Regions from separate parts of the Streptomyces sp. NPDC056600 genome, predicted to be linked through region 1. Evidence: riboswitches for the same ligand, from Rfam matches in the RefSeq annotation. Region 1 holds a riboswitch; each other region holds the start of a gene.
What was found. A riboswitch is a leader RNA that binds a small molecule or an ion and turns the genes downstream of it on or off. The one in region 1 is predicted to bind cyclic di-AMP.
Positions count from the first base shown of each region.

Region 2: it holds a riboswitch for cyclic di-AMP, as region 1 does, so the genes downstream of both, ACFRAV_RS11550 (transglycosylase SLT domain-containing protein) here and ACFRAV_RS20445 (M23 family metallopeptidase) in region 1, are expected to answer to the same signal.
Region 3: it holds a riboswitch for cyclic di-AMP, as region 1 does, so the genes downstream of both, ACFRAV_RS03800 (transglycosylase family protein) here and ACFRAV_RS20445 (M23 family metallopeptidase) in region 1, are expected to answer to the same signal.

Region 1 is NZ_JBHTVQ010000041.1:11,756-19,301, reverse strand. Features, by position in the region: gene ACFRAV_RS20460 (GNAT family N-acetyltransferase) at 1-398, opposite strand, end outside; gene ACFRAV_RS20455 (HPr family phosphocarrier protein) at 486-833, shown strand; gene ACFRAV_RS20450 (GntR family transcriptional regulator) at 1,021-1,728, opposite strand; gene ACFRAV_RS20445 (M23 family metallopeptidase) at 1,912-2,664, opposite strand; cyclic di-AMP (ydaO/yuaA leader) riboswitch at 2,678-2,847, opposite strand; gene ACFRAV_RS20440 (M16 family metallopeptidase) at 3,075-4,463, opposite strand; gene ACFRAV_RS20435 (M16 family metallopeptidase) at 4,460-5,815, opposite strand; gene ACFRAV_RS20430 (hypothetical protein) at 6,103-6,546, shown strand; gene ACFRAV_RS20425 (DNA topoisomerase (ATP-hydrolyzing) subunit A) at 6,672-7,546, shown strand, end outside.
Region 2 is NZ_JBHTVQ010000017.1:36,265-43,810, reverse strand. Features, by position in the region: gene rarD (EamA family transporter RarD) at 1-462, shown strand, start outside; gene ACFRAV_RS11565 (VOC family protein) at 513-977, shown strand; gene recQ (DNA helicase RecQ) at 1,083-2,939, shown strand; gene ACFRAV_RS11555 (HAD family hydrolase) at 3,232-4,065, shown strand; gene ACFRAV_RS11550 (transglycosylase SLT domain-containing protein) at 4,078-4,560, opposite strand; cyclic di-AMP (ydaO/yuaA leader) riboswitch at 4,565-4,750, opposite strand; gene ACFRAV_RS11545 (polyprenyl synthetase family protein) at 5,181-6,191, shown strand; gene nuoN (NADH-quinone oxidoreductase subunit NuoN) at 6,309-7,546, opposite strand, start outside.
Region 3 is NZ_JBHTVQ010000004.1:131,290-138,835, reverse strand. Features, by position in the region: gene ACFRAV_RS03825 (LPXTG cell wall anchor domain-containing protein) at 1-38, opposite strand, end outside; gene ACFRAV_RS03820 (exopolyphosphatase) at 315-1,256, opposite strand; gene ACFRAV_RS03815 (DUF501 domain-containing protein) at 1,253-1,801, opposite strand; gene ACFRAV_RS03810 (septum formation initiator family protein) at 1,848-2,372, opposite strand; gene eno (phosphopyruvate hydratase) at 2,641-3,921, opposite strand; gene ACFRAV_RS03800 (transglycosylase family protein) at 4,214-4,912, opposite strand; cyclic di-AMP (ydaO/yuaA leader) riboswitch at 4,917-5,085, opposite strand; gene ACFRAV_RS03795 (transglycosylase family protein) at 5,327-6,550, opposite strand; gene ACFRAV_RS03790 (cytochrome P450) at 6,687-7,546, opposite strand, start outside.

The DNA of each region.
Region 1 (7,546 bases):
TCGAGCATCGCGGAGGCGACCCCGCGCCCCTGGTGCGCGTCCTGGACCAGGAAGGCGACCTCGGCCTCGTCTGCGGGCGCGGAGGCGGGCATGCCGTCGGCGTCGACCCGGTCGTAGCGGACGGTGGCGATGAACTCGCCGCCCACGGTGGCGGCGAGGCCGACCCGGTCCACGTAGTCGTGATGGGTGAACCGGTGCACGTCCTTGGCGGACAGACGCGGGTACGGCGAGAAGAAGCGCAGGTACTTCGACTCGTCGGAGACCTGCTCGTAGAAGCTGACCAGGCGTTCCGCGTCGTCCTCGGTGATGGGCCGGACGTGGGTGATGCCGCCGTCGCGGAGCACCACGTCGGCTTCCCAGTGCGCGGGGTACTCGTGACGGTCCGACGGGCTCTGCATGCGGCAAGCCTACGGCTCGTGGCCCCGATCGGGGCCCGTGGTGATGCGCGCGAGGCGCGCGGACGGTGAGGACAGGAGGTACCGGAGATGCCCGAACGCCGGGTCAGGGTGGCCGCGCCGGACGGTCTGCACGCGCGGCCGGCCGCGCGTTTCGTGCGGGCCGTGCAGGACTCGGGGCTGCCGGTGCGGGTGGCCCGGGCGGACGGCGCGGGGGTGGGGCCGGTGAACGGCGGGTCGATCCTCGGAGTGCTGGGGCTGGGGGTGCGCCGCGGCGAGGAGGTGGTGCTCTCCTGCGACGGCGACGGCGACGGCACCGGGGCGGGTGCGGGTGCAGGTGCGGGTGCGGAGGCCGGGGGCGTGGAGAAGGTGCTCGACGAACTGGCGGAGCTGCTGTCCGTGGACCGTCCGGAGCGCCCGGGGGAGGCGGAGCTGTGAGCGGGGCGGGACCGGGGCCCGCCGAATTGCGCCGCGCGCGAATATCTCGCGCGAACAGGAACACGAATGCATCGCACCCCACGAATGACCGCACGGCGGGAATTGCAGAACCGGCCCTGGAAAGGCACACCGAACGACGGAGCGGGAATTGCACCCGCGCACCCGCCTCTTGTATACGGCCCTCTTGTTAATTACGGAGGCCATTCATGTTTACGGCATGTTGCGAGGTCCTCACGCCGTCCGCGCGCGCCGCGCCCCCGCGGTTCTGACCGGGAATGCGCAGCCGGTACAGCACGGTCGAGCGCTCGGTGTGCAGGGCGGTCACCTGCCGGGCCCGCTCCCCGTCTCCCCGGGCCACGGCGTCCACGATGGCGCCGTGCTCGGCCCAGGTCTCCACGGGCGCGGGCAGCGGATCCAGTGCGTACATCCAGGCGATCTTGTGCCGCAGCTGGGTGAGCGTGGTGGTCAGCGCGGCGCTCCCGCAGGCCTGGGCCAGCGTCTCGTGGAACCAGCCGCCCAGCGACCGCAGCTCCTCCCCGTATCCGCGCCGGGCCCGCTCCTGACCCAGCCTGACCAGGCCGCGGAGCACCTTGAGGTGGGCCTCGGTGCGCCGCTGGGCGGCCCGGGCGGCGCCCAGCGGCTCCAGCAGCAGCCGCATCTCCAGCAGGTCGGCGGCCTCCTGCTCGGTCGGCTCCGCCACGCAGGCGCCGGCGTGCCGCCGGGTGACCACGAAGCCCTCGGCCTCCAGGGTGCGCAGCGCCTCGCGGACCGGGACGCGGGAGACGCCGTAGCGGCGGGCGAGGAGTTCCTCGGTCAGCCGGGTCCCGCGCTCGTGGACCCCGGCGACGATGTCGTCCCGGATCGCCGTGCATACCGAATGCGCGGGAATACGCATGCCGACCTCCGCCTCGATGAATAAGGCGACTCTAAGGCAATGCGCGTGAATTTCCGACGGGAAGCCGCACGGGAGAGGGAATTTTCGGCCGCTCCCCCGCCCGGTGCGCCCGGATACCGTCCGGAACGACGAAAAAGCCCCCCGTCCCGGAAACCGGGACGGGGGGCTTTCGCGTGGGTGACGTCAGAGGTTCACGCCGTGGGAGCGGAGGTAGGCGACGGGGTCGATGTCGCTGCCGTACTCCGGGGAGGTGCGGGCCTCGAAGTGCAGGTGCGGGCCGGTGACGTTGCCGGTGGCGCCGGAGCGGCCGAGGTGGGCGCCCGGGGTGACCGCCTGGCCGACGGCCACGCTGACCGAGGACAGGTGGCCGTACTGGGTGTACGTGCCGTCGTGCATCTTGACGACGACCTGGTAGCCGTAGGCCCCGCCCCAGCCGGCCTCGACGACGGTGCCGCGGCCCACGGAGCGGACCGGGGTGCCGGAGGCGGCGTGGAAGTCGATGCCGGTGTGGCTGCCGGAGGACCAGATGCCGCCGCCCGCCTGGTAGGAGGTGGAGACGTAGGACCCGGCGATCGGGCTGACGAACATGTTGAGGCGGCGGAGGCGCTCACGCTCGGCCTCGCGGGCGGCGCGCTCCTCGGCGGCCTCACGCTCGGCACGGGCCTTCTCGGCGGCCGCGGCGCGGGCGGCGGCCTCGACGGCGGCCCGCTCCTGGGCCTCGGCCTGCTCGTCGATCTGCTCGGCGACGGTGTCGCCGATGGTGACGACGGGAAGCAGGCCACTGGTCTCGGCGGGGGCCTCCGCGGCGACGGCGGGGCTGGCGAGGGTGCCGACGACGCCGGTGGTGGTGAGAGCGGCGAGGCCCGCCAGGCCGGCGGTGGTGCGGCTGGTCCGGCCGGGACGACGGTGCCTGCCGGGGGCGCAGTTGAACGCCATGAAGTGGCTGAGTCCTTTCCTTCCCTCTCGCCTGCCGGGTTAGCTGTCGGGTTCGGAGCAGGAAGGTCTCCTACGGGTTCCTCCCGCGTGGCGGAAGGCGCCCGATTCACCCCAGGGGTACCGCTCGGTTGGGTCCCCGGCTCCCCTGGCTCGCGCCGTACGGGGATTAGGCGATGACTGCCCGGCGCCGCGGATGCGGAGCACAGGTGTGGCGGGCAGCCGGATCGAAGCTAGTTGGGTGATCAATCGGATAACAAACGGATCAAGACTTTTGTAGCGCACGCCACAGGGCAAACCGGACCCTTCTACGCGCATCGCACGGCTCCCGGACGAGCCGGTGCCGGACCGAACGAAGCGGGCCCCGGCGGCCGTAAGGCTCACCGGGGCCCGAAACCGCCCTGGACGGGCCGCTACTCGGCGCTCACCACGGTCACCTCGCCGATGCCCAGCTCACGCACCGGGCCGGCGATCTGCGCGGCGTCGCCGACCAGGACCGTCACCAGACGGTCCACCGGGAAGGCGCTCACCACGGCTGCGGTGGCCTCCACCGTGCCGGTGGCGACGAGCTGCTGATAGAGCGTCGCCTGGAAGTCGTCCGGCAGGTGCTGCTCCACCTGGTCGGCCAGCGTGCCGGCGACCGCGGCGGCCGTCTCGTACTTCAGCGGCGCCACGCCCACCAGGTTCTGCACGGCGGTGTCCCGCTCGGTGTCGGTCAGGCCGCCCTCGGCGAGGGTGCGCAGCACCTGCCACAGGTCCTGCAGCGCGGGGCCGGTGTTGGGGGTGTCCACCGAGCCGCTGATCGCCAGCATCGCGGCGCCCGAACCGTCGGGGGCGGAACGCAGGACCTGCCCGAAGGCGCGGACGCCGTACGTGTAGCCCTTCTCCTCGCGCAGCACCTTGTCCAGGCGGGAGGTGAGCGTGCCGCCCAGGCAGTAGGTGCCGAGCACCTGGGCCGGCCAGACCCGGTCGTGCCGGTCCGGGCCGGTGCGGCCGATCAGCAACTGGGTCTGGACGGAGCCGGGACGGTCCACGATCACCACGCGGCCGGTGTCGTCCGACGTCACCGCCGGCACCGCGCGCGGGGCGGCCTGGGAGCCCTTCCAGGCGCCCAGGGTCTCGGCCAGCAGGGCGTCCAGGTCGACGCCCGTGAGGTCACCGACCACCACGGCGGTCGAGGTGGCCGGACGGACGTGCCGCTCGTAGAAGGCGCGCACGGCGGCCGCGTCGATCTTCTCGACGGTGTCCTCGGTGCCCTGACGGGGGCGCGCCATCCGCGAGTTCGCCGGGAAGAGCTCCTTGTAGAGCTCCTTGGCGGCACGGCGGGCCGGGTTGGCCAGCTCGTGCGGGATCTCGTCGAGCCGGTTGCGCACCAGGCGGGAGACCTCGTCCTCGGCGAACGCCGGGGCGCGCAGCGCGTCGGCCAGCAGACCCAGCGCCTTGGGCAGCCGGGAGGCGGGGACCTCCAGGGAGACCCGCACGCCGGGGTGGTCGGCGTGCATGTCCAGGGTGGCGCCGCAGCGCTCGAGTTCGGCGGCGAAGTCCTCGGCGGAGTGCTTGTCGGTGCCCTCGGCGAAGGCGCGCGCCATGATGGTGGCGACACCGTCCAGGCCGAGCGGCTCGGCGTCCAGCGGGGCGTCCAGCAGCACCTCGACGGCCACGACCTGCTGGCCGGGGCGGTGGCAGCGCAGGACGGTCAGGCCGTTGTCGAGGGCACCGCGCTCGGGCGCGGGGAACGCCCACGGCTTGGGCTCGCCGGCCTGCGGCTGGGGGTGGAACTCCATGGTGGCCAGGTCGGTCACTTGGCCTCCTCCTCTTCGTCCTCGTCGCCGTCGGCGTCCGCGCCCTCGGGAGTGATCGGTTCGTACACCAGGACCGCCCGGTTGTCGGGGCGCAGACGGGCCTTGGCGACCTCCTGGACCTCCTCCGGCGTCACCTCCAGCACCCGCTCCACGGCGGTCAGCGCGAGCTGCGGGTCGCCGAACAGGACGGCGTACCGGCACAGTTCGTCGGCGCGCCCGGAGACCGTGCCGAGGCGGTCCAGCCACTCGCGCTCCAGCTGTGCCTGGGCGCGCTCCATCTCCTCGGCCGTCGGGCCCTCGGCGGCGAGCCGCGCGAGCTCCTCGTCGACGGCGGCCTCGATGACCGGCACCTCGACGTCGCCGGAGGTCTTGACGTCCAGCCAGCCCAGCGAGGGCGCTCCGGCCAGCCGCAGCAGGCCGAAACCGGCCGTCACCGCGGTGCGGTCGCGGCGCACCAGGCGGTTGTAGAGGCGGGAGGACTCGCCGTAGCCGAGGATGGTCAGCGCCACGTCGGCGGCGTCGCAGGCACGGGTGCCGTCCTCGGGCAGGCGGTAGCCGGCCATCAGGGCGCGGGCCGGGACCTCCTCGCGGACGACCTCGCGGATCTCCCCGCCGACGACCTCCGGCAGCGCTCCGTCCCGCGGGGCGGGCTTGCCGTCGTGGGAGGCGATGGAGCCGAAGTACTTCTCGACCCAGGCCAGGGTCTGCTCCGGGTCGATGTCGCCGACCACCGACAGCACCGCGTTGTTGGGCGCGTAGTAGGTGCGGAAGAACGCGCGGGCGTCCTCCAGGGTGGCGGCGTCCAGGTCGGCCATGGAGCCGATCGGGGTGTGGTGGTACGGGTGGCCCTCGGGGTAGGCCAGCGCGAAGATCTTCTCGAAGGCCGTGCCGTAGGGGACGTTGTCGTACCGCTGGCGGCGTTCGTTCTTGACGACGTCGCGCTGGTTCTCCATCGACTCGTCGTCGAGGGCGGTGAGCAGGGAGCCCATCCGGTCTGCCTCCAGCCAGAGCGCGAGCTCCAGCTGGTGGGCCGGCATGGTCTCGAAGTAGTTGGTGCGCTCGAAGCTGGTGGTGCCGTTGAGGGAACCTCCGGCTCCCTGCACCAGCTCGAAGTGACCGTTGCCCTTCACCTGGGCCGAGCCCTGGAACATCAGGTGCTCGAAGAGGTGGGCGAGGCCGGTGCGGCCCTGGACCTCGTGCCGGGAGCCGACGTCGTACCAGAGGCACACCGCGGCGACCGGGGTCAGGTGGTCCTCCGAGAGCACCACGCGGAGCCCGTTGGCAAGGCGGTGCTCGGTAGCTGTGAGGCCTCCTGAGCCTGCCTCGGCTGTGGCCGTGTGACCCATGGGCATGTACGTCCCTTCGCTCGCCTGAAACTTGTGTGTCCGGACTGCCTGTCACTCTATGCAACCGAGGGCGGTTGCCGTGAGGTTCCCGATACGTCACATTGCCGCCCGATCCGGGGACACTCCGGCCCGCCGGGAGCTTCACCGGCCGCGTGGACGGCCGCGAGGTGCTCCCGTCGGCCGGCCGCTCCGGCGGCCGCGACCCCGATCGCCCCGGGACGCGCGGGTGTGCTGGGATGGGCGCCGTCCACCGGCCGGCGTCGTCCGCCGTGAATGAAGTGAAAGGACGTTCCATGTGCAAGGCCTTGACCGCCGCCGCCCTTCTGGGGCTGGGCGCTCTGCTCCTCTCCGGCTGCTCCGGCTCCGACGGCGACGACGGGGCGAAGGGCCCGGCCGCCTCGAAGACCGCTCCGAAGGCCTCGCAGCCGGCCGAGCGGTCCTCGCAGGCCCCGGCCCCGGAGCAGGGGTTCGACGGCACCTGGCGCCCCATCAACGACAGCCCCGTCGAGACGTTGAAGATCACCGGGGGGAAGGTCGTCACCACCGGCGAGCTCGCCTGCCCGGGCTCCCTCGAGGGCGTCGGCACCGAGAAGCCGCGGATCACCCTGGACTGCGCGAAGCCGGACCCCGCGCGCACGAAGGGAACCCTGAAGATGAAGTCCGACGGCTCCGCCGTCGTCATCGAGTGGGACGGGCCGGAATGGGGAGGAATGATCGACAGCCTGCGCCGGGCCTGAGCTCCGGGCGCCCGTCCCGGGGCGTCACCGGCGGGGGCGCGGTCCGAGGTGTCGGCGGCGAGGGCCACAATGGTGCGCGACAGTCCCCGTTCATGCTCGCAAGACCGTGAAGGAGCCCGGCAGCGATGGCCCGCCGCAGCACGAAGACAGCGCGACCCGATGACGATGCTTTCGAGGAGCGGATCCTCGACATCGACGTCGTGGACGAAATGCAGGGCTCCTTCCTCGAGTACGCCTACTCGGTCATCTACTCCCGCGCGCTGCCCGACGCGCGTGACGGTCTCAAGCCGGTGCACCGGCGGATCGTCTACCAGATGAACGAGATGGGCCTGCGCCCCGACCGCGGGTACGTGAAGTGCGCCCGCGTCGTCGGCGAGGTCATGGGCAAGCTCCACCCGCACGGCGACACGTCGATCTACGACGCGCTGGTCCGGCTCGCCCAGCCGTTCTCCATGCGCGTCCCGCTGGTCGACGGCCACGGCAACTTCGGCTCCCTCGGCAACGACGACCCGCCGGCCGCCATGCGGTACACCGAGGCCCGGATGGCCGACGCGACGAGCCTGATGACGGAGTCGATCGACGAGAACACGGTCGACTTCCAGCCCAACTACGACGGCCAGGAGCGGGAGCCGGTGGCGCTGCCCGCCGCCTTCCCGAACCTGCTGGTCAACGGCGCCTCCGGCATCGCGGTGGGCATGGCCACCAACATGCCGCCGCACAACCTCGGCGAGGTCGTCGCCGCCGCCCGGCACCTGATCCGGTACCCCCACGCCGACCTCGACGCGCTGATGAAGCACGTTCCCGGCCCGGACCTGCCCACCGGCGGCCGCGTCGTCGGCCTGTCCGGCATCCGCGACGCCTACGAGAAGGGCCGCGGCACCTTCAAGATCCGCGCGACGGTCGCCGTCGAGCAGGTCACCGCCCGCCGCAAGGGCCTGGTCGTCACCGAACTGCCCTTCTCGGTGGGTCCCGAGAAGGTGATCGCCAAGATCAAGGACCT
Region 2 (7,546 bases), on a different contig from region 1:
CTGCTGTGGCTGAGCTCCCAGGGCGACTCGACCTTCGCCACCGAGGGCGCCGGGCACGCAGCCCTGCTGGCCGCCACCGGCGTGGTCACCGCGGTCCCGCTGATCTGCTTCGGCGCCGCCGCCATCCGGGTCCCGCTGTCCACGCTGGGCCTGCTGCAGTACCTGGCGCCGGTCTTCCAGTTCGGCCTGGGCGTCCTCTACTTCCACGAGGCCATGCCGCCGGAGCGCTGGGCCGGCTTCTCCCTGGTGTGGCTGGCGCTCTCCCTGCTCACCTGGGACGCGCTGCGCAACGCGCGCCGCTCGGCCCGCGCCCTGCGCGCGGCGGCGGTCGCGGCCGCGGCCGTGGCGGTGTCCCCGGAGGACCCGGCGGCGCTGCCCGAGGGGGCGACGGCCTTCCCGAAGCCCGCGGGGCCCGTGGAGCCCGTGGCGTCCGCCGAGGCGACGCGGGAGCGCACGGTCTGATCGCTCGTTCCGGTTGCGCGCGCCCTTCCACCACCCGTAAGAGTGGTGCCATGACGGAATCCGCGGTGCCTGTCCACTGGAAGCTCGTCGTCGACGCAGCCGATCCGCACGCCCTGGCCGACTTCTGGGCGGCCGCCCTGCGGTACGTCCCGGAGGACAACAGTCCCCTGGTCGAGAAGCTGCTGGGCGCCGGTGTGGTACCCGCCGAGGCCACCCTGGAGTGGCGGGGCCGCGCCGCCTGGCGGAACCTCGCGGCGGTCCGGCACCCGGAGGACCCGCACGACGAGGAGTCCGGGACCGGCCTGGGGCGGCGGCTGCTGTTCCAGCGGGTCCCCGAGCCCAAGACCGTCAAGAACCGTCTCCACCTGGACCTGCACCCCGGCGACGGGGCGCGCGAGGTGGAGGTCGAGCGGCTGACCGCGCTGGGCGCCCGGGTGCTGCGCGAGGTCCGGGAGCAGGGCGGCGCCTGGACGGTCATGTACGACCCCGAGGGCAACGAGTTCTGCGTCCACTGATTCCCCGCGGCGGCGGGCCGCCGACGGGGGCCTGTGGAAAACTCCGGCGCCGTCGGTCCGTCCGCCTATGGTGGAGGAAGGTCTACAGGGACGGGCGGTACAGGTGTGACCACGACAACGGTGACGGAGACGGGTGCGGGCGGCCCCGCGCTCGAGACGCTGCGCAAGGTCTTCGGCTACGAGTCCTTCCGCGGCGAGCAGCAGGCCGTGGTCGACCACGTCGTCGCCGGCGGGGACGCCGTGGTGCTGATGCCCACCGGCGGCGGCAAGTCGCTCTGCTACCAGATCCCCGCCCTGGTCCGCCCCGGCACCGGCGTGGTGGTCTCGCCGCTGATCGCCCTGATGCAGGACCAGGTCGACGCCCTGCGCGCGGCGGGCGTGCGGGCCGGTTTCCTCAACTCCACCCAGCACTTCGACGAGCAGCGCCTGGTCGAGGCCCAGTTCCAGGCCGGCGAACTGGACCTGCTCTACCTCGCCCCGGAGCGGCTGCGCCTGGAGTCCACCCTCAACCTGCTCTCCCGGGGGCGGATCTCCCTCTTCGCCATCGACGAGGCGCACTGCGTCGCCCAGTGGGGCCACGACTTCCGCCCCGACTACCTGGCGCTGTCGGTGCTGGGCGAGCGCTGGCCCGACGTGCCGCGGATGGCCCTGACGGCGACGGCCACCCGGGCGACGCACGAGGAGATCACCCGCCGGCTCGGCCTGGGCTCCGCCCGGCATTTCGTCGCCGGGTTCGACCGGCCGAACATCCAGTACCGGATCGTGCCCAAGGCCGAGCCGAAGAAGCAGCTGCTGGCCTTCCTGCGCGAGGAGCACCCGCGCGACGCCGGGATCGTGTACTGCCTCTCCCGGAACTCCGTGGAGAAGACCGCCGAGTTCCTCACCGCCCACGGCGTCGACGCGGTGCCGTACCACGCCGGCCTGGACGCCGGGACCCGCGCCGCCCACCAGGCGCGCTTCCTGCGCGAGGAGGGCCTGGTGGTGGTCGCCACCATCGCCTTCGGCATGGGCATCGACAAGCCCGACGTGCGGTTCGTGGCCCACCTGGACCTGCCCAAGTCGGTCGAGGGCTACTACCAGGAGACCGGCCGCGCGGGCCGCGACGGGATGCCCTCCACCGCCTGGATGACGTACGGCCTCAACGACGTCGTCCAGCTGCGGAAGATGATCCTGTCGGGCGAGGGCGACGAGGCCTTCCGCCGACGGGCCCAGGCGCACCTGGACGCCATGCTGGCCCTGTGCGAGACGGTCCGCTGCCGCAGGGAGCAGCTCCTCGCCTACTTCGGCCAGGAGGCCGCCGAGGAGAGGTGCGGCAACTGCGACACCTGCCTGGCGCCGCCGGAGACCTGGGACGCCACCGTGGCCGCCCAGAAGGCGCTGTCCACCGTGGTCCGGCTGGAGAGGGAGCGGCGGCAGAAGTTCGGCGCCACCCAGATCACCGACATCCTGCTCGGCAAGCGCACCGCGAAGGTGATCCAGTTCGACCACGACCAGCTGTCCGTCTTCGGCATCGGCGAGGACCTGGCCGAGGGCGAGTGGCGCGGCGTGATCCGGCAGTTGCTGGCCCAGGGCCTGCTGTCGGTGGAGGGCGAGTACGGGACGCTGGTGCTGACCGAGGGCAGCGCGGCCGTGCTGCGCGGCGAGCGGCAGGTGCCGATGCGCAAGGAGCCGAAGAAGGTGCCCTCGGCGAGGGGCGAGCGCAAGGCCAAGGCGGCGGCCGCGGCGGAGCTCCCCGAGGAGCTCCAGCCGGTCTTCGAGGCGCTGCGCGGCTGGCGGGCCGAGCGGGCCCGGGAGCAGGGCGTCCCCGCCTACGTGATCTTCCACGACGCGACCCTGCGGGAGATCGCGGCGGCTCGCCCGTCGTCGGTGGAGGAGCTGCGCGGCATCAGCGGCATCGGCGAGAAGAAGCTGGCCACCCACGGCGAGAGCGTCGTCGAGCTGCTGACCTCGCTCGACGCCTGAGCGGCCACCCGCCTGGGGCGACGCCCACCTGAGCGGACCGCCCGCCTCGGACGACCGACCGCCCGCCTCGGACGACCACCTGCCTCGGACCCGCCCGCCCGGGGCGCGGCTGGCCCTGGACGACCGTTCGCCCGGGGCGCGGCTCGCGCTGACGGCCGCCCGTCCGGGGCGCGGCTCGCCCCGGCGCGCCGCGTGGGGCGCTCACCTGAGTAGGGCAACGCCCTATTGCACATATCCCGTTGACGTGTCAACCCGTCACGGGGGCGCTCCAGGAGGTCCGTATTCTCTGATCATGCCCGCACCCGCCGCCTATGCGCCCCCCTCCCGCACGCTCCCCGCGTACGCCCTGATCGCCACGGACCTGGACGGCACGCTCCTGCGCGACGACGACACCGTCTCCCCCCGCACCCGTGCGGCGCTGGGGTCGGCGGCCCGCTCCGGCGCTCGGCACCTGGTGGTGACGGGCCGGCCCGCGCCCCGGGTACGCGACCTGCTCGCCGGCATCGGCGGCGGTTTCGCGGTGTGCGGCCAGGGCGCGCAGCTCTACGACGCGGACCGGGACCGGCTGGTGTGGTCGATGACCCTGGACCGGGAGCTGGCGGAGACGGCGCTCGGCAAGATCGAGGCCGAGGTGGGCCAGGTGTACGCGGCCGTCGACCAGGACGGCGTCCAGGGGCTCACGCTGATCGAGCCGGGCTACCGGATGGCGCGGCCCACGCTCCCCGCGGAGCGGGTAGGCCGCCGGAGCGACCTGTGGGAGCGGCCGATCACCAAGGTGCTGCTGTCCCACCCGGAGCTCACCGACGACGAGCTGACCGCGGTGGCGGCCTCGGCGGTCGGCTCGCTGGCCACGGCGACGATGTCCGGCCCCGGGACCGTGGAGCTGCAGCCGCACGGGGTCACCAAGGCCACCGGGCTGGCCATGGCCGCGTCGCGCCTCGGCCTGGGCCCGGAGGACGCCGTCGCCTTCGGCGACATGCCGAACGACGTCCCGATGTTCCGCTGGGCGGCCCACGGGGTGGCCATGGCCAACGCGCACCCGGAGCTGAAGGCGGTCGCCGACGAGGTCACCACGACGAACGAGGACGACGGCGTGGCCGTCGTCCTCGAGCGGTTGTTCCCCTGAGGGAGCGGGGGATCAGTAGGCGCTGTTGACGTTGTCGATCGAGCCGTAGCGGTCGGCGGCGTAGTTGCACGCCGCGACGATGTTGGCGACCGGGTCGAACGGCGAGGTGTCGGTCCCCTCGACGTGGTAGGCGTCGAAGGTGGGGTCGATCACCTGGAGCAGGCCCTTGGAGGGGATGCCGTTGATCGCGTTGATGTCCCAGTCGTTGATGGCGAGCGGGTTGCCCGAGGACTCGCGCATCACGTTGCGGTGGATGCCGTCGTAGGTGCCCGGGATGCCGTGCTTCGCCATGACGGCGAGGGCCTCGCGGATCCAGCCGTCGAGGCTGTCCGTGGTGGCGGCCAGGTGGATGACCTTGTTGCCCGGGGCGACGGTGACCGCGGTCTGCGCGGTGGGGGTCTCGGCGGCCCAGGCGCCGGTGGCGCCCACGATCGGCGCGACGACGACGGCCGCGGCGACGGCGAGGGCCGACGCGGTACGGGTGAGACGGGACATGCGTTCTTCCTCTCCGGCGCCTGCGAGGTGAGCTGTCGGATTCGGGCCAGAAAGGCTGCCCGGCCCGCCGCCCGATGGGGCGGCAGGCTTCACCCCTAGCCGTCCCGGAGGCGCGCTCGCGCGCGCTCCGGTCCGGCGGTGTACCTGGGTCCCCCGCTCCTGCCGTGCGTGGAATGGGTCTGTGGAGTGCGGGCGGCGGCAGGATTCGGCGTTCCGCCCGGCTGGCGCGAAACGTATGCGAGAGCGGATATCCGAAACAAGTACGATCTTCGTGGATCATGCTGGTTGATCATGTTTGAGGGCGATTCGTCCATCGGCCCGCATCCGGGCCCGCTCCTCAACCCGCCCCGCCCGTGGGTGACTTCGGGCCATTGGACCCCGTCCGTCCACCCCGCGCCCCTGTGGCCCATGTCACGGATCGACCGATGATCATACAAAACGAGTGAAGAGGTCGCCAATCCGGCAATATCCCCTCAAACGGACAGGGTGTCTCCGGCCATCTGGCGGGTGGGGGCTGTCGGTGATCCAAACCCGACCGGATACGCTGAGTGGGGTGATGGCAATGACCTATCGACAAGCCGTGTGATCGTCAGCACACACCAGCAGACAGGAGACCCCTCGTGAGCGTGGTCGGGCCGTTCGGGCTGAGGGTTCGGGACCAGGCGCTGGAGACCGCCGTCCAGGCAGGTATGGCGGCCGTCGAGGAAGGTCTGCTCGAAGCCACCAAGAGCGAGGTCCCGTTCATCACCGAGGCCGCTCAGCACCTCGTGAAGGCGGGCGGCAAGCGGTTCCGTCCGCTGCTCGTCATGCTCGCCGCGCAGTTCGGCGACCCGGACGCGCCGGGGATCGTTCCCTCGGCCGTCGTCGTCGAGCTCACGCATCTCGCCACGCTGTACCACGACGACGTGATGGACGAGGCCGAGGTGCGCCGCGGCGTGCCCAGCGCCAACAGCCGCTGGGACAACTCGGTGGCGGTCCTCACCGGCGACTTCCTCTTCGCCCGCGCCTCGCACATCCTGGCCGACCTCGGCCCGGAGGCGGTGCGGGTGCAGGCCGAGGCGTTCGAGCGCCTGGTCACCGGCCAGATCCTGGAGACCGCCGGCCCGTCCGCCGGGCGCTCCCCCATCGACCACTACCTCGACGTGCTGGCCGGCAAGACCGGCTCGCTGGTCGCCGTCGCCTGCCGCTTCGGCGCGATGATGTCCGGCGCCGACCACCAGGTCGTGGACGTGCTCACGCAGTACGGCGAGCGGCTGGGCGTGGCCTTCCAGCTGGCCGACGACGTCCTGGACGTCGCCTCCGACTCCTCCGACTCCGGCAAGACCCCCGGCACCGACCTGCGTGAGGGCATCCCCACGCTGCCGGTGCTGCGGCTGCGCGAGCGGGTGGAGCGGCTGGGGCTGCCCGAGGACGTCGCCCTGTGCGAGCTGCTGGACTCCGACCTGTCGGACGAGGCGCGCCTGGCCGAGGCGGTCGCCCGGCTGCGGGAGCACCCCGCGCTGGAGGACGCCCGGGCGGACACCGTCCGCTACGCGCAGGAGGCCCGTGCCGCGCTGGCCCCGCTGCCGGAGTGCGAGTCCAGGACGGCCCTCATGCACCTCTGCGACGCCGTGGTGCACCGCGCGGGCTGACCTCCTCGCCACGCCCCCGTACCGCACGCCGAAGGCCCGGCTCCCCCCGAGGGAACCGGGCCTTCGGCGTCGATGGGACGCCCGGCGCCGGGCGTCCGTCGTCGGGACGCCCGGCGCTCAGCGGACGAAGATCCCCGCCTGGCTCGCCAGGTCCAGGAAGTACTGCGGCGCCACGCCCAGCACGACGGTGACCGCCGCGCCGACCGCGATCGCCGCGGTCGTCAGCGGCGACGCCACCGCGACCGTCGGCCCGTCCGGCTTGGGCTCGCTGAAGAACATCAGCACGATCACCCGGATGTAGAAGAACGCCGCGACCGCCGAGGACAGCACGCCGACCACCACCAGCGGGGCCGCGCCGCCCTCCGCCGCCGCCTTGAAGACGGCGAACTTCCCCGCGAACCCGGAGGTCAGCGGAATGCCCGCGAAGGCCAGCAGGAAGACCGCGAACACCGCCGCCACCAGCGGCGAACGCCGTCCGAGACCGGCCCACTTGGACAGGTGGGTGGCCTCGCCGCCCGCGTCGCGCACCAGCGTCACCACGGCGAAGGCGCCGACGGTGACGAAGGAGTACGCGGCCAGGTAGAAGAGGACCGAGGAGATGCCCTCCGGCTTCGCCGCGATCACACCGGCCAGGATGAACCCGGCGTGCGCGATGGAGGAGTAGGCCAGCAGCCGCTTGATGTCGGTCTGCGTGATGGCGACGATCGCGCCGATCACCATGGTGACCGCGGCCACGCCCCACATCACCGGCCGCCAGTCCCAGCGCAGCCCCGGAAGCACCACGTACAGCAGCCGCAGCAGCGCGCCGAAGGCCGCCACCTTGGTCGCCGCCGCCATGAAGCCGGTCACCGGGGTAGGAGCGCCCTGGTAGACGTCCGGGGTCCACATGTGGAACGGCACCGCGCCCACCTTGAAGAGCAGACCCATCGTCACCAGCGCGGCGCCCAGGAGCAGCAGCACGTCGTTGCCCATGGTGCCGGCCAGCGCCGGGCTGACCTCGCCGACCGTGCCCTCGACGACCTGGGCGATCCGGCCGTAGGCGACCGAGCCGGAGTAGCCGTAGAGCAGCGCGATGCCGAAGAGGGTGAACGCGGAGGCGAAGGCGCCCAGCAGGAAGTACTTGACCGCGGCCTCCTGCGACAGCAGCCGCTTGCGGCGGGCCAGCGCGCAGAGCAGGTACAGCGGGAGGGAGAAGACCTCCAGCGCGATGAACAGGGTCAGCAGGTCGTTGGCGGCCGGGAAGACCAGCATGCCGCCGACCGCGAAGAGGAGCAGCGGGAACACCTCGGTGGTGGTGAAGCCGGCCTTCACGGCCGCCTTCTCGCTCTCGCTGCCGGGCACCGACGCCGCCTGCG
Region 3 (7,546 bases), on a different contig from region 1:
GCGGCCACTGCCAGGTAACGGCGTTTCTGCACGGACATGCCTCCTGGGGCGAAATGCGCGGGTGTGGCGAAGAACGGCGGGACCACCGCCGGGCCCTCCCCCGGGCCGCCGTGCGCGACGCGCGGACGGTGATCAACCCACCGGATTTTACGAGGGGTTGACGCAATCCGCGCTGATCTTTCGGCTGGCCCGCCGCGGGCCGCCCGACCCGCTCCGGGGACAAAGAGGTGCGGACCGGGAGGGTTGCCCTCCCGGTCCGCACCGGTTGTGTGACTCATGTCATGCGCGGCGCGGGGCCGTGCCCGAGCGGTCGCTCAGGCGATGCTCCAGGCGATGCCGTCGAGGATGTCGTGCTCGCTGACCACGACCTCCTCGGCGCCGATCCGCTCCATGATCGCCTGAAGCACCAGGGCGCCGGAGCCGATCACGTCGACCCGGCCGGGGTGCAGCGAGGGGATCCGCGAGCGCTCGGCGTGCGTGGAGCCCAGCAGCCGCCCGGTGATCTCGCGGACCCGCTCGTAGGGGACGCGGGAGTGGTGGATGGCGGCGGAGTCGTACTCCGGCAGGTCCTGGGCGATCGCCGAGACGCTGGTGACCGAGCCGGCCAGGCCCACCAGGGTCCGGGCCTCGCGCAGCGGGACGGTCTCCTCCGCGAGGTCCAGGGCGGCCTCCACGTCGGCGCGTATGGCCGCGATCCGCTCGTCCGTCGCCGGGTCCACCACCGTGCCGTCCTCGACCAGGTGGCGCTCGGTCATCCGCACGCAGCCGACGTCCACCGAGCGCGCGGCGCGCACCCGGTCGTCGCCGACGACGAACTCGGTGGAGCCGCCGCCGATGTCCACGACCAGGAAGGGCTTGGCCAGGTCGGTGCGGCCCGCGAGCTCGCGGGTGGCGCCGGTGAAGGAGAACTCCGCCTCCTGCTCGCCGGTGATCACCTCGGGCTCGACGCCCAGGATCGCGAGGACGCCGGCCACGAACTCGTCGCGGTTCTCGGCGTCCCGGGAGGCGGAGGTGGCGACGAAGCGGATCCGCTCGGCGCCGTGCTCCTCGATGACGGCGGCGTACTCGCGGCAGGCGGCGAAGGTGCGCTCCAGCGCCTCGGGGGCGAGCCGGCCGGTGCGGTCCACGCCCTGGCCGAGCCGCACGATCGTCATCCGGCGGTCGAGGTCGGTGAGCTCGCCGGTCGCCGGGTCGGCGTCGGCGACCAGCAGGCGGATGGAATTGGTTCCGCAGTCGACGGCGGCGACCCGGGTCACTGCGCCTCCCCCTCCTCCGGCGCGGCGCAGCCCTGCGGTGTCACGCAGGGGCCCTTGCGCCACCACTCGGGCAGCAGGGCGATGGCCTCGTCGCCCAGCGGGTTGACGCCCGGACCGGCCACCAGGGAGTGCGCGACCAGGACGTGCAGGCACTTGACCCGGTCGGGCATGCCGCCCGCGCTGGGGAAGCCCTGGAGCACCTCGATCTCGTCACGGCGCCGGATGTAGTCCTCGTGGGCGGCGCGGTAGGCGGCGGCGAGCTCCGGGTCGGACGCGAGGCGCTCGGTCATCTCCTTCATCACGCCGTCCGCCTCCAGCGTGCCGATCGCGGAGGCGGCGCGCGGGCAGGTCAGGTAGTACGTGGTCGGGAAGGGCGTGCCGTCCGGCAGTCGCGGCGCGGTCTCCACGACGTCCGGCTGCCCGCAGGGGCAGCGGTGCGCGATGGCGCGCAGCCCGCGCGGGGGACGGCCCAGCTGGAGCTGGAACGCCTCGACGTCCGCGTCGGTGGGCTCGGTGCGCTCGGTGGGCGGCGGGGGCGTTTCCATGCCTGGGGTTCTGCTCTCTCGCTCTACGGGTGGGGGCGGTCGGTCGTCAGCGGGCGGCGTCCGCGCGGCCGGTGGCCCGGCCGGCCTGGGCCCGGTCCGTCCCGTCCGCCGTGTCCGCCTCGTCGACGTCCTCCCACAGGATGTCGTACCAGGGGCGGTCCGCGGTGGGCCGCCCGGCGTCCTGCCGAGGCGCCGAGGCGGCGCCGCGCACGGTGAACCCGGTCTCGCCCGGTCGCAGCTGGTGCAGCCGCTCGCGGATCCGCTGCTCGGCGTACGCGTCGTCCTTCCAGCGCGCCTTGAGGTCGCGCAGGTCCTCCACCCGCTCGCGGGCGGCGTCGCGCTCCGCCTCCAGCTTCGCGATCTCGGCGCGCTGGGAGACGTACTGCCGGGTCGGGTAGGCCAGGGCGACGATCAGGGTGCACAGCACCAGGGCGAGCAGCGCGGCCCGGCCGGTCAGCCGGGAGCGGCGGGCCTGGCGGCGGGTCTGGGAGCGGTAGACGCGGGCGGCGGTCTGCTCACCGAGCAGCCGCAGCCGGGTGGTCGTGGAGAACCGGTCCCGGTTCTGCGCCATCTTCTCCGCGCCTCCCCGTCGGCGTGCCGTGTGCCTGCGTGCCGTGTGCCTGCTGCGTTGCGTGCCTGCTGCGTTGCGTGCCTGCTGTGCCGCGTGAGCGTCCTGGCGGCCGTCCCGCGTCTTCTTCCCCGCACACGGTACGTGACGCCGGGGCGCGGCCGCGCGCAGCGGGGCACGCAGCGGGCGCGCGGGACACGGACAGGGGTGTGCCCCCGGAGCCGGAGCTCCGGGGGCACAGGTCGGGCGCCGCGGCCCGAGGGCCGGGGTGTCAGCCCTTGAAGCGCGGGAAGGCGCTGCGGCCGGCGTACACCGCGGCGTCGTCGAGGATCTCCTCGATGCGCAGCAGCTGGTTGTACTTGGCGACGCGCTCGGAGCGGGCCGGGGCGCCGGTCTTGATCTGGCCGCAGTTGGTGGCGACGGCGAGGTCGGCGATGGTGACGTCCTCGGTCTCGCCGGAGCGGTGGGACATCATGCACTTGAAGCCGTTGCGCTGGGCCAGCTCGACGGCGTCCAGGGTCTCGGTCAGCGAGCCGATCTGGTTGACCTTCACCAGCAGGGCGTTGGCGGCGCCCTCCTCGATGCCGCGGCCCAGGCGCTCCGGGTTGGTGACGAAGAGGTCGTCGCCGACGAGCTGGACCTTGTCGCCCAGCTTGTCGGTGATGGTCTTCCAGCCGTCCCAGTCGTCCTCGAACAGCGGGTCCTCGATGGAGACGAGCGGGTAGGCCGCGACGAGCTCCTCGTAGTACTCCGTCATCTCGGCGGCGGAGCGCTCCTTGCCCTCGAAGAGGTACTTGCCGTCCTTGTAGAACTCGGAGGCGGCGACGTCGAGGGCGAGGGCGATCTGCTGGCCGGGGGTGTAGCCGGCCTCCTTGATCGCCTCGAGGATCAGGTCCAGCGCCTCGCGGTTGGAGCCGAGGTTGGGGGCGAAGCCGCCCTCGTCGCCGAGGCCGGTGGCCAGGCCCTTGGTCTTCAGCACCTTCTTGAGGGTGTGGTAGACCTCGGTGCCCCAGCGCAGGGCCTCGGAGAAGGACTCGGCGCCGATCGGCGCGATCATGAACTCCTGGATGTCCACGTTGGAGTCGGCGTGCGAGCCGCCGTTCAGGATGTTCATCATCGGCACCGGCAGCAGGTGCGCGTTGGGGCCGCCCAGGTAGCGGAAGAGCGGCAGGTCGCTGGCCTCGGAGGCGGCGTGGGCCACGGCCAGGGAGACGCCGAGGATGGCGTTGGCGCCGAGGGAGCCCTTGTTGTCGGTGGCGTCCAGGTCGAACATCGCCTGGTCGATCAGGCGCTGCTCGGTGGCGTCGTAGCCGACGAGCTCCGGGCCGATCTGCTCGATGACGGCGAGGACGGCCTTCTCCACGCCCTTGCCGAGGTAGCGGTTCTTGTCACCGTCGCGAAGCTCAATGGCCTCGAAGGCGCCGGTGGAGGCGCCGGACGGAACAGCGGCACGGCCGGTGCTGCCGTCGTCGAGGCCGACCTCGACCTCGACCGTGGGGTTGCCTCGGGAGTCCAGGATTTCCCGGGCTACGACGACGTCGATGGACGGCACGAGCATCTCCTTCTGGGATGTGACGCGAGTGGCGCCGGACCACCTGGTCCGGCACGGGGTGCACAGCCTCCGTGGCTCTGCGAGACCGAGCCTAACCGGCCGGACGGGATCGGCCAGCCGGTCGCCCCCTCTACGGAGGGGTAACAGGAGATTAATTGTTCCGACCCGAAACAAAAAGTCGGCGGACGTATTGCGTGCAAATGCCCCGCCCCCGTGCGCGGATCACGCAACACGGGGGCGGGGCTGTCACGGGGCGGGCGGCCGGCTCGGTCGGAGCCCGCCGCCCGGCGGGTCAGCTCAGGTGGAGCATCTGGCCCGGGTAGATCAGCTGCGGGTTCTGGACGATGTCCTTGTTCAGCTTGTACAGCTTCTTCCAGCCGCCCTTGGTGTGGTGCTTGTCGGCGATCCGGCTGAGCGAGTCGCCCTTGCGGACCTTGTACTCGCCGTCACCCTTGAGCACCTTCTTGCCGGTGGGCGTGGTGACCTTCTCGGCCTTCTTCGGCTTCTCGGCCTTGACGGGCTGGGCGGGCTTCTCGGCCTTCGGCGCGGGGGCCGGGGCGGCCTCCTGCTGCGGGGCCTGCTCCTGGGCGGGGGCCTCGGCGGCGCCGCCCTGGTACGGGGAGCTGGACAGGCCGACGCCGCAGTGCGGCCAGGCGCCCGGGCCCTGCTCGGCGAGGACCTTCTCGGCTATCTCGATCTGCTGGGCCTTGGTGGCCTGGTTGGCCTGGGCGGCGTACTGGGTGCCGCCGAAGCCGGCCCAGGTCTGGTTGGTGAACTGCAGACCGCCGTAGAAACCGTTGCCGGTGTTGATGGACCAGTCGCCGCCCGACTCGCACTGGGCGACGGCGTCCCACTCGGACTCGGTGGCGGCCGAGGCGGTGCCCGCGGTGATCAGCGGGGCGGCCACGACGGCGCCGGTGAGACCGGCGACGGCGAAGGCGCGCTTGGCCTTGGAGGGGCGACGGTGCTTGCCCTGGCAGGAAAACGACATGGAGGTATCCCCTCACCGACGCCTGCGAGGTGAGCTGTCGGGTTCGGGCTATGAGGGTCGCCCGGCCGCGCACCTCCCGGTGCACGGCTTCACCCCTAGCCGGTCCGGCGATCTGGCTGCCGGACACGGCGCTTACCTGGTTCCCCCGCTCCTGCCTACGGCGCATGACGCGACGACATGTCCCGTACGGCCGTTGGCAGGATTAGGCGTGACGGCCGCCGGGGCCCGCTGGAGCGAGCGGTTCGACGTTAGCCACGCCCATGCCGGGATTTCAAAGACGATCAGGGCTTCTGAGACCCATCTCTCACTTCTCCGGAATCAGACATTCCAGGACGAAAGGGTGGGTAACTCCCCCGATTTTGCCCGGCTTTCACCCCGCCTGATCGTCTCGTCCCCTCCGGTCCCCGGCCCGGTTCAGGCGGGGAGGGACAGCTTCGTGCCCGCCACCAGACGGTCCGGGTCGTCCCCGATCAGGTCCTCGTTGGCCTCGTACAGGGCGCGCCAGCCGCCCTTGACGTCCTGCGACTTGGCGATGGAGACGAGGCTCTCGCCGGCCCGCACGGTGTAGGTGCCCGCGGGGGCCGCGTGGCGGCCCGAGGAGCCGCTCGTGGTCTCCGTGGTCTCCTCGGCGCTGGTGCCGCGGTGGCGGCCGGAGCCGGAGGAGGCCTCGGAGTCCTCCTGGGCGGCGGTGTCGTCGCCGAAGAGCGGGGTGTCGTCCCCGAACAGCTCGTCGCCCTCGCCGTCGAACAGCGGCGCGTCCTCGTCGGACGAGCCGGTGTCGCCGCTCTCCTCCTGGTCCGCGTCGCCCTTGCCCTCGCCGTTCCCGTTGCCGTCGCCCTTGCCGCCGTTCTCGCCGGACTGGCCGCCGCCGTGCTCGCCGGAGCCGCCGCCGACCTCGGGCAGGTCCGGGACGACGGGGGCGCCGGTGCCGGTGTCGACCAGGCCCAGGTCCTCGCCGAGGTCCAGCCCCTCGTCCTGCCCGGCCTCCTGGCCGAGGTCCAGGGACCCGCCGTCCACCGGCGCAAGGTCGGCGCCGGGGAAGAGGCCGTGACCCGCGCCCCGGAGCATCCCCTGGTCGGCGTCGCCGGCCGCCTCGGCCGAGCCGGAGCCGCGCGCCTCGTCCGCGCGCCCGGCGCCGGAACCGCCGGTGCGGTCGCCGCCGGCGGACCCCCAGCCGGAGGCCGAGCCGTCGAAGGAGCCGGAGTCCGTCACGTCGCCGGTGCGCAGCGCGTCCACGCCGGTGTCCACCTGGGCGGCGGGGGCGTCCTCGCGCAGACCGTTCATCGCGCCGCAGGCGAGCCACGGGGTCGCGCCCTGCTCGGCGAGGATGCGCTCGGCCACGGCGATCTGCTGCGAACGGCTCGCCTCGGCCGGGTTGGAGGCGTACGACAGGCCGCCGTTGCCCTCCCACTGGTCCTGGGTGAGCTGGAGACCGCCGAAGAAGCCGTTGTCGGTGTCGGCGCTCCAGGCACCTCCGCTCTCGCACTCGGCGACCCGGTCCCAGGTCGCCCCGTCGGCCGCGCTCGCGCCGGTGGCCGCGAAGAGCGGCAAGGCGAGGGCGGACCCGGTCACGCCGGCTGCGACGACGACCGCCGGCGCCTGACGGGGGCGGCGGTGACGACCGTTTCCGGAGAGCATGCGGATGCCTTTCGTCGACTGCTGTGGGCGCGCGACCACGTCCGGCACCGCGCCGGCGGGGTCGTCACGTCTGTGCGGGAACGTAGCCGGTGATCATCGTTCGTCACAACTCGATGTCGCACAGAACACACGAACATCACAGAACTGTCGAACTATTGCTTCCACTTGGTCCCGGCTCGGGAGTGAACTCGACCGGAAGAGTCCGCAGGCCACGCATGATGAGACCGCCGCGCCAGCGCAACTCCTCCGGCGCGGCCCCGAGTTGAAGGTCGGGCAGACGAGTGAGCAAGGTCGCCAGCGCGGCGCGGCCCTCGAGCCGGGCGAGCGGGGCGCCCAGGCAGTAGTGGATGCCGTGCCCGTACCCCAGGTGCTGGTTGTCGCGGCGGGAAAGGTCGAGGGTGTCCGGCTCGGCGAACCGCTCGGGGTCCCGGTCCGCCGCGGCCAGCACCACCAGGACCGGATCGCCGGCCGCGATCCGCTGCCCGCCGAGGGTCAGCTCCTCGGTCGCGAACCTCCAGGTCGCCAGCTCCACGGGGCCGTCGAAGCGCAGCAGTTCCTCGACGCCGGTCTCCAGGAGCAACTCGTCCCCCGCGGCCAGCGAGCGCTGCAGCCGCTCGCGTTCGGCGGGGTGGGTGAGCAGCGCGTAGGCGCCGTTGCCGATCAGGTTGACCGTCGTCTCGAAGCCGGCGAACAGCAGGATGAAGGCCATCGCGGCGGCCTCGTTCTCGGTGAGGTGCTCCCCCTCGTCCGAGGCGCGGATCAGACCGGAGATCAGGTCCTCGCCGGGGGCCGGCTGCGCGGGCAGGGCGGCGCGCTTGCGGTGGATCAGCTCGGCGAGGTAGCCGCGCATCTTCTTCACCGAGCGCGCCACGCCGCCGCGTGGGCCGCCACCGTGGCGGATCATCATGCCCGCCCAGTCCCGGAAGTCGTCCTGGTCCTCGCGCGGGACGCCGAGCAGGTCGCAGATGGCGTAGATGGGGAGCGGGAACGCGAAGT